Regions from separate parts of the Paenibacillus sp. BIC5C1 genome, predicted to be linked through region 1. Evidence: predicted binding sites of a transcription regulator. Region 1 holds the regulator's gene; each other region holds the start of a gene.

What was found. The regulator LexA, encoded in region 1, represses DNA repair genes until DNA is damaged. The targets are predictions, from matches to a motif close to CGAACATATGTTCG.
Region 2: a site for LexA is predicted at 1,918-1,931, ahead of addB (helicase-exonuclease AddAB subunit AddB). Genes of this name have one in related genera too.
Region 3: a site for LexA is predicted at 1,475-1,488, ahead of recA (recombinase RecA). Genes of this name have one in related genera too.

What each region holds. Positions count from the first base shown of each region.
Region 1 is NZ_CP135922.1:4,318,718-4,322,005, reverse strand. It holds gene RS891_RS19160 (aldehyde dehydrogenase) at 1-1,121, shown strand, start outside; gene lexA (transcriptional repressor LexA) at 1,234-1,860, opposite strand; gene RS891_RS19150 (LysM peptidoglycan-binding domain-containing protein) at 2,166-2,543, shown strand; gene RS891_RS19145 (DUF896 domain-containing protein) at 2,640-2,849, shown strand; gene RS891_RS19140 (hypothetical protein) at 2,976-3,288, shown strand, end outside.
Region 2 is NZ_CP135922.1:5,128,699-5,131,986, forward strand. It holds gene addB (helicase-exonuclease AddAB subunit AddB) at 1-1,852, opposite strand, end outside; gene RS891_RS23015 (class I SAM-dependent rRNA methyltransferase) at 2,048-3,288, opposite strand, start outside.
Region 3 is NZ_CP135922.1:2,549,851-2,553,138, forward strand. It holds gene RS891_RS11690 (competence/damage-inducible protein A) at 62-1,318, shown strand; gene recA (recombinase RecA) at 1,558-2,622, shown strand; gene RS891_RS11700 (regulatory protein RecX) at 2,952-3,288, shown strand, end outside.

The sequences.
Region 1 (3,288 bases):
GCTCTGAGATTCGGATCGTGTTGGGTGAACTGGATTTTGCATTGGAACATTTGGAGGAATGGGCTACACCAAAACCTGTGCCTACAAATTCTGCTATACCTGATGGCACAAGCTTAATTTATCCTGAACCTTATGGAGTTGCTCTTATTATTGCACCTTGGAACTATCCGTTTCAATTAGCTTTCGGCCCTCTAATTGGAGCCATTGCTGCGGGTAACTGTGCCATTATTAAGCCGTCTGAATTAACCCCAACCGTGTCACGTCTAACTTATGATCTGATTCATGAGATATTTCCTAGTGAGTACATGGCAGTTATGGAAGGGGAAGTGGAGACGAGTACGGCATTGTTGAAAGAAAAGTTAGATTATATTTTCTTTACAGGCAGTACAGGTGTTGGCCGCATTGTTATGAAGGCAGCTGCTGAGCATTTGACTCCAGTTACGTTAGAACTAGGTGGTAAGAGCCCGGTCGTTGTTCATCAGGATGCGGATTTGAAGCTGGCAGCTCAGCGCATTGTTCGCGGTAAATTTCTGAATGCTGGTCAAACCTGTGTCGCTCCGGATTATTTACTTGTACATGAGGATGTTCATGACAAATTAATGGAATTGATCGGTGCAGAAATTCAGGATAAATTTGGAGATGATGTGATGAAAAATGCTGATTTTCCGCACATTGTCAACGCACGTAACTTTGATCGTTTATCGGTGTTGCTCCAAGATGGCAAAGCAATGATCGGTGGACGTTCTGAACGTGATCAGCTGCTCATTGAACCAACAGTTCTGGGGGGAGTGGATTGGAAATCCCCAGTGATGCAAGAAGAGATCTTTGGTCCAATTCTTCCTGTATTTAAGTATACCGACCTCGCTCCCATGTTAGATGAGATTGTTCGTCGTCCAAAACCACTGGCATTATATCTCTTCACTCAGGATGAGGATCTGCAGAATCAGGTTCTGAATCAAGTATCTTTTGGTGGTGGTTGTATTAATGATACTTTGTCTCATATGACATCACATTATCTCCCGTTTGGCGGTGTAGGGGAAAGTGGAATGGGTTCCTACCATGGTAAACAGAGTTTTGATGTGTTCTCTCATCATAAAAGCATTCTTAAACGCAGCGAATAATCGACTAACTTAGAACAATATAAGTAGTATAAGAAAAAAGAGGTTGTCCCGTTCAAGGGGACAACCTCTTTAAGTATCTTATTGTGAGACCACTGTACAACTTCAATACATATTAATGAATATCACGGAAAAGGCCAATGACTTTGCCCAGGATGCTAACGTGTTTCAAACGCAACGGTTCAAAAGTCGAATTTTCCGGTTGAAGACGAATATGATCTTTCTCTTTGTAGAACGTTTTTACCGTTGCTTCATCGTCTTCAGTCATGGCTACTACGATATCGCCGTTATCTGCAGTTTGCTGCTGACGTACGATAACATAGTCTCCGTTAACAATGCCTGCTTCAACCATACTGTCTCCCACGACCGAAAGCATAAATACTTTCTGTTCGCCTACATAATGAGTAGGAAGAGGGAAGTAATCTTCGATATTTTCTGTTGCTGTGATTGGAACCCCTGCAGTAACTTTACCCACGACAGGAATGCGAGCAACGCTGTGAGCAAACTGATGTGAATGCTCTGACTCTTCCTGGCTAAGTAGTTCAATGGCTCTTGGTTTGGTTGGGTCACGTCTAATCAGACCTTTCTTCTCCAAACGATCCAGATGTCCATGAACTGTAGAGCTGGAGGCCAATCCAACGGCTTCACCAATTTCGCGTACGGAAGGAGGATACCCCTTCAACCGGACTTCATTGCGTATAAACTCCAGAATAGCCTGTTGCCTGCTGGATATCTTCGACATACCGTATCAACCCCATTTTAGTAACGTTTGGGAAAATTATAACATAGAACCTCCGTTCGTACAAACATAAGTTCTAAATAAAATGCTATAAAATCAATGTTTTTTTGCAAATTAAAAATGAAAATTTTCTTTTCGTCTAATCAAATACTGCAAATGACAGTTCCCCTACAATAGAAGAAAGATAATGGAATGTAGTATGTAACAAAAAAAGCGAACAATTGTTCTAAAAAGTTATTGTACAAAACAAGTGTTCGTGTTATATTGATTTCAACGGATAGGAACAAACGTTTGGAGGTCGATATTTAATGAGATATTCTACTTATCAAAGCATTTACGAACCGGTGCATTCAGATGTGGTTGAAACTAACATAAGGAATTTTAAGAAGGTTTTTGCAAAAGGTAATGTCCCAACTTGGGTCTTGAAATTAATAATCGTAAGCTTAATTATACTGGTTGGATGCAGTACAGTACTCACTGTGTTCGCTGGCAATGAGAACGATTTGTTGCCTGGAGGGAAGATGGCAGTTTCACAAGGAGATACGCTATGGAGTATATCATTGGAGCACAAACCTGAAACAATGGATACACGTGTATATATAGAAGCAATCAAGAAAGTGAATCAACTTCATTCAACTTCGATACAGGTGGGGCAAGTCTTAATACTGCCTCAATTCACAGAATAAAACTGCACATCCACACGCACTAATGCGTGTCAGCTTGACAAGCTGCCCTTATCATGTCAAAGTTAATATGACTTTGTATTTTTGGAGGGGACAAGCTTGGATATAGATAGTCTGGTAGCACGTATTAATGAATTGGCCCGTAAGCAAAAATCCACTGGCTTGACAGAGGAAGAGCTCGCAGAACGTGCCAAGCTTAGAGAAATCTATTTGAATAACATTCGTAGCAATTTCAGACAACAACTGGATTCAATTGAAATTGTAGATGACGAGAACGATCAGGGCCACCAAGGCAAACTCAAACATTAAGGAAACCTAATGATATCAATATGATATTTAGGTTTCTTCCTGTTATCTAGAGGTTGCAAATTATAGGGGGAAATGTTGGTTTACAGTTATGTAAGCCGATACAAAGAACATCTAAGGGGGATTCTCATGTCGCGTTCGTTCGAGAGAACGGTTCGGAAAAATTCTAAGCAGTTGAATCAGCAACGTAAAAAGAGCGGTCAACCGGTTTCCGGTACACCAGGTGAGGACGTATTTAAAGGACGCAGCCTTCTGTTTCCTATTTTCCTGATCGGACTAGCATTTCTGTATCTCTTTATGAGTACATTTCTTGTCAAAGCTCCGATGACCACTTGGGACTGGGTGACCATGTTGCTATATGTATTTTTGGCAGTCATCTTCATGCTCCGTCGCCCTTATGTCAAAATAGGAAGTAATCGGATTTTGACGACAAAAGGGAACC
Region 2 (3,288 bases), 810 kb from region 1:
CAGCAGGAAGTTCACCATCAACTGCACCAAGAATAAATACGTAATTGATACCCTGAAGACGTGTACGATCCATCGATCCAACCAACACTTGATCAAGCGCTGGAGGAACAAGTCCCAACTTCAGTTCGGTTAATCCGGTCTCCATCAGCCCGGCAAACAGATCAATATCCAGCCGTTCGGCACCCATCATATCAACCATCTGATCTAATAGATCTAGGACGGCACCCCACATTTGACGATGCTCTCTTGACCGTTCCGGATCCCCCTGGTCCTTGGCTTCTGCAGACATCTGATCCAGCTTCCAAGGAATCTCGGCATCTTCCAGTAATCTGTATAGCGCCGCACATTGGTCTTTGGCTGTCTTTGCCTTGCTCATTCGTTTCTCAAAAGCACCCAGTGGATCAACAATTACCGTACGGCATTTTTCCATTAAGGACAGCATTTGTTCCCGGCCCCGGCTGCGGACTTCCTGATCGTTGTCTTCCAGGGAAAGGCTGGGTACATACTTCCATGGCTTTCCATCTGTCCAGCGGTATCCGTGAATTCCGCATGCCAATATATAATTTTCGAGCTGGTCCATATCTTCACGTTTGATGGAACCGTCCCGCGGTAGAAGCAGATCCGTTTTCACACAACGAAACACATCCTCATAACGCCAGCGACGGCGAACGATATCGAGTGCAGAACGAATAAATTCCGCTAATGGATGATGTAGTTCATTTCTTCTCCGATCCAGAAAGACAGGCACACCATAGTCCCTGAATAGGGGCTCAGCAATATCGGCATATGTATCCAACTGACGAACAAGCACTGCCATATCTCGATAACGCGCACCTTCATCTTGCGCCAAACGACGCATCTCACGAAGTGCTCCTTCCATCTCAGCCCGGCGGTTCTCCGCGGTGTAAAGTCGGACACCTGCATCGCGCCCTTCACTCTTCCAGCGAACTCTGCGATCAAAGCCAGCCTCCAAATGCGCCAGTCCAGGACTGCCTTCATATCTTGGCAAAACTTCCGGTTGAAGCAAGGTTGTCTCATTAAGAACACCCAGATCTTCAGCCATGCCTTTGAGACGTGCGTATGCACTCGCTGTGGGATGGAACAGCTCCAATTCTCCTGGAAGTGCGCCGTGGTCGTAAGCTCGATCCAACGTCAATGTAATTGTAACGGAAGAAGCTTGCAGCATCAGTCTTCCAATGACACTCATTTCCTGCGGGGTAAATCCCTGAAATCCATCGATCCAGATCTGTGCATCTTGCAGCAACATGCTTTCTGGCAATCGCTCTGTCAGTTCAGTCAACGTGTCTTCATCATCGATATATAGCTCGGTTAATTCCTTTTCATAGTCACGGTATATAAGAAGCAAGTCATGCAGCTTGTCTCCCAGAATCGGTGCAGAAGAGGAAGTATTCCATGTGGAAAGTCCTTCTTCCAGTGAAGCAGGGTCAAGTTCATAACGTTTAAACTCACTGTATAAATCATTTAAGTCTCCTATAAATCCCAGCTGACTGCCCGATGCTCCAAATAGCTTCAATTCTTCCTTTCGACGCTGGAGCACTTTGTAGAGCAGCATTTTTTTGCCTTCAGCTCCAATGGGAATACGTGCAGAACCACCTGCCTCCTGCATTACCCGATAGGCCAATCGGCGAAAACCAAGCACTTCAGCGCGCATGGTACCTTTAATAGCCCCTGAAGAAACCAGTGACTGTTCGGTTCGAAACGAACTCTGTTCCGGGACCAGAAGAATCAGTGGTTTACCTTGCGGTTCCTTTTGAAGCAGGGATGTGATTTCCCGGGTAATCAGCGCACTCTTGCCGCTGCCTGCCCGGCCAATAACAAAGCGTACGGACATGTTTAATCCTCCAAACCATCACGAACAAGATTTTAATTCCCAGTATAACATATCTGACTTGGTTCGGAACATACGTTTGCCACTATCCGGCAATTCCAGAGAGCTTTTGCATGAGCATAGCAAAAAGCCCGCAGCTTATGAAAACTGTGGACTCTTTACGTAAATGTGTGTTCCATTTAATTGGAAATCGCTCAATTAATTCTTTTTGCTGCGTACTTCGAAGATGGCAAATTTCAGGTAATGACCTTCGTCTACACCCAAAATTTGAGGGTGATCCTTACCAGCTGCTTTCCAGTCGATTAAACGTAGCACTTTGCCTGCATCCTCGGCTGCATCCGCAATGGTTTCCAGGAAGAGATCCGGACGCATGTGGTATGAACAGCTTGCGGTTACGAGATACCCGCCCTCATTCACCAGCTTCATTCCTTGCAGATTGATATCCTTATACCCACGGCATGCGCCTTTGACTGCTGATTTCGTTTTGGCAAAGGCTGGTGGATCGAGGATAACCACATCAAATGTTTTACCACCAGCTGCAAGCGCTTTGGACGTATCCACTTTCTGTTCGCCAGCACGGGCACGTACGTTACGCTCATCGAGGCCTTTCACCTGCTCACGCAAATATTGGAATGCATCCGCAACGACAAATTCTACCCGGTCAGTGAAACCATTCAGCTCTACGTTAGTACGTGCACTTTCAATTGCATGCTCTGAGATATCAAGGCATGTTACTTTTTTGGCTCCATATTTGCAGGCGTTCAATGTGAAGCTACCTGTATGGGAGAAACATTCCAGCACAGTGGCCCCATCCCAATAAGGGAACGTCACAACCTTGCCACTTTTATTCACAGGAAGCAACTGCTGCGTACCATCCTGCTCAGTCTGTTGGAGCGTAATGCCACTCTTGTACCCCCAACCCTTCATAAGTGGTTCGATGGCTGCACGATTCTCGCGCTGGTCGAAGAAATACCCTGTCTTTTGGCCTTCCACGATGTCCACCTTAATGAGCAATCCGTTCTCGGTTACCGTGACATGACGCGGGCAATCCCCGTACAATGGTCCCTTCGTCTGCTCCAAACCTTCCAGTTCACGAATGGATACATCACTGCGTTCATAGATGCCTTCTGGCTGCATCACTTCAATTAGAGCTTGTACAATCGCTTCACGACAACGGTCCATGCCCAATGTGAGCAACTGAACAACAAGGATGCTGCCAAAACGGTCAACTATCAGTCCTGGCAGGAAATCAGCTTCCCCATAAACGAGACGGTATGCCTCTCCATCCTGGATAAAACGCTCCCGGTGGCGCAAGCAATCACGGAAACGCGCTGCAAAAAACGCGGTGTCCATCTGTTCAAACTCCAAAGGTTGATAGGCCACAACTCGAACCGTGATCTGAGATGCAGGATTATAGTATCCCGTCGCAAGATAGCGAC
Region 3 (3,288 bases), 1.8 Mb from region 1:
GGCAATAGGAAATTATCCTATTGCCCTTTGATCACTCACCACATGTACAGGAGGATGCTGAATGAAGGCAGAAATCATTGCAGTTGGCACAGAATTGTTGCTTGGACAAATTGTGAATACCAATGCCCGATATCTATCCCGTGAATTGGCTGCGATCGGGATTGATGTATATTTCCAAACGGTGGTTGGTGATAATCTTAATCGACTTAGTGACGCTATTCGCATCGCTCAGGGTCGTGCAGACGTCATTTTATTTTCCGGGGGCATCGGTCCTACACAGGATGATCTCACCAAGGATGCGATCGCGGCGGTCTTGAACCGCAAGCTGCATATAGATCGAATGGCTATGGACAAAATCGAGAGCTTCTTCCGAGATCGTAATGTGGACATGACTGAAAATAATCGCCGTCAGGCGATCGTTATAGAAGGCGGGACACCGCTGGCGAACGAAACAGGCCTTGCCGCAGGAAATGCGATTTCCGACAATGGCAAACATTATGTAGTGATGCCTGGACCACCGAAAGAGCTGATTCCTATGTTTGAACAGGAAGTTAAGCCTTGGTTATTCCAGCATGTACTGACAGAAGAAATGCCGATCTACTCGAAAATGCTGAAGTTTGCAGGAATTGGAGAATCGGCATTGGAAGACCGACTCCTGGATTTGATTGATACGCAGACAGATCCAACGATTGCTCCTTATGCCAGTGAGGGAGAAGTTACGGTACGTGTATCTACAAAGGCTCCAAGTGAGAGTGAGGCGAAGCTGAAGCTTGATGCAATGGAAGTTCAGATCCGGGAACGATTGCCAGAGCATCTCTACGCGAACGAGGATGTGCCTATAGAGTATACAATCGTAACAATGATGTCTGATATGGGTCTGACCCTTAGCGCGGCTGAGAGCTGCACAGGAGGGCTCGTCATGCAAAGTCTGACGTCAGTCCCTGGCAGTGCTTCGATGCTTAAGGGCGGAATAGTATGTTACTCCAATGAAATTAAGGAGAAGCTGCTCCATGTGCCACATGCCTACCTGGAAGGTGAAGATGCACCGGGCGCAGTGAGTCCGGAAGTCGCCAAAGTGCTGGCAGAACAGATTCGCATGATTGGGGATGCCGACTTCGGTCTGTCGGTTACAGGTGTAGCGGGGCCTGGTTATTCTGAACGCAAACCCCCAGGACTTGTTTTCATCGCTTTGGCAGAGCGTGGCAAAGAGACAGAAATTCATGAACTGCGCATTAATGGCAATCGGGAGACGGTTCGGATCCGTTCCGCGAAGGCGATTCTTTATCGTTTGTGGCGCAAGCTTGTGGAGATGGACTAGTTCACGGCTCAGATTGCATTTGCCTAAGCAAGCAAGTATAATAAAGGAAGACGGAAGAACCGTAGAATTAGGCTTTAAAGCCTTGTTTACGGTTCTTTTTTCTGTTTAATGGAAAGTTTGCTTGAGGAAGAGGCGCCTCGGCCTTCACAAAAAAAACGAATGTATGTTCGAAAAAAAGCTTGGCAAACGTGTTAAAACAAGGTATCATTATCTTATAAACAGTAAAGGGTGTGAGCTTATTGTCAGACCGTCGTGCCGCGCTTGATATGGCGCTCCGTCAAATAGAGAAGCAATTTGGTAAAGGATCCATCATGAAACTGGGTGAGTCGACTCACATGCAAGTGGAAATCATACCCAGCGGTTCCTTGGCTCTGGATATTGCATTAGGAACAGGCGGCTTGCCTAAAGGCCGTATTGTTGAAATATATGGACCAGAATCTTCCGGTAAAACAACTGTAGCATTGCATGCGATTGCTGAAGTACAACGGGTGGGTGGACAAGCTGCATTTATCGATGCAGAGCATGCTCTTGACCCGCAATACGCAAGCAAACTGGGTGTTAACATTGATGAGTTGCTTCTGTCTCAGCCAGATACGGGTGAGCAAGGGCTTGAAATTGCAGAAGCACTTGTACGTAGTGGCGCTGTGGATATTGTCGTTATTGACTCCGTTGCTGCATTGGTACCAAAAGCGGAAATCGAAGGCGAAATGGGTGATTCCCATGTCGGTTTGCAAGCGCGTCTGATGTCTCAGGCGTTGCGTAAACTGTCTGGTGCAATCAGCAAATCCAAAACCATCGCAATCTTCATCAACCAGCTTCGTGAAAAAGTCGGTGTTATGTTTGGTAACCCGGAGACAACACCTGGTGGTCGTGCCCTGAAATTTTACTCTACAGTGCGTCTGGATGTACGTCGTATTGAGAGTATTAAATCAGGCAATGACATCATCGGTAACCGTACTCGTATCAAAGTTGTAAAAAACAAAGTGGCACCACCGTTTAAACAAGCGGAAGTGGACATTATGTACGGAGAAGGTATTTCGAGAGAAGGCAGTATCATTGATATTGGTACAGAGCTGGACATCGTTAACAAAAGTGGTGCGTGGTACTCTTACGAAGGCGAGCGTTTAGGTCAAGGACGTGAGAACGCGAAGCAGTTCATGAAAGAGCATGCACAGATTGCTCAAGTGATTGAACAAAAAATTCGCGAAGCCAGCAATCTGACTACTGCAGTTCCTGCCCCTACAACTGAAGATCAACAAAAAGAAGCGGCAGAAGAACAAGAATTGTTTGAAATTAACGAGTAATGCTCTGAATCCCCGTAACTTGTCTGATTGAGCTTGGCTCGATCTAGATCTAGTAATGGAGTAAGGTGTGCGCTCGTGCTGTCCAACAGCCTCTGTCCGAATGGGCAGGGGCTGTTGGTACGTTTTCTGTTAGGGAGAGGCCGGACATTGTTTCCGGCCTTTTGTATTAGCATCTGGTGTCTTTGTGAAGTTACGCTCTAAACGTATGCAGTTTAGCTGCGTTATCTCCGTCGGAGATCAGCTAATCGAGAAAGTCTTTTGTTTTGTTGAGTGCTTTCAGTTAGACAGCATGTGACACAGGTACCAAATGAGTGGAAGGGGAGACCGAAATGGATCAACATGAAGATGATTTATATGAAGAAACCGAGCTGGAGGGAATCTCCCAATTCCCGGATAATGAAGAACTTATCATTACACGAGTTGAACGAACGAAGAGCAGGGAAGCTCGTTACCGAATTACCTTTGGTTTATATTCAATTACGGTTCTTGAAGATGTAATGATTAAATATCGGATGACCCGGGGAAATACGTTTCTGAAAAAAGACTTGGAAGATATCATCGTAGCTGACGAGCGACAGCGAACGTATGTGCAATCTTTGCGATATCTGGAGCATAAACCCCGCACACGCCACGAATTAAGTCAGAAGCTTCGTCAGAAAGAGTTTG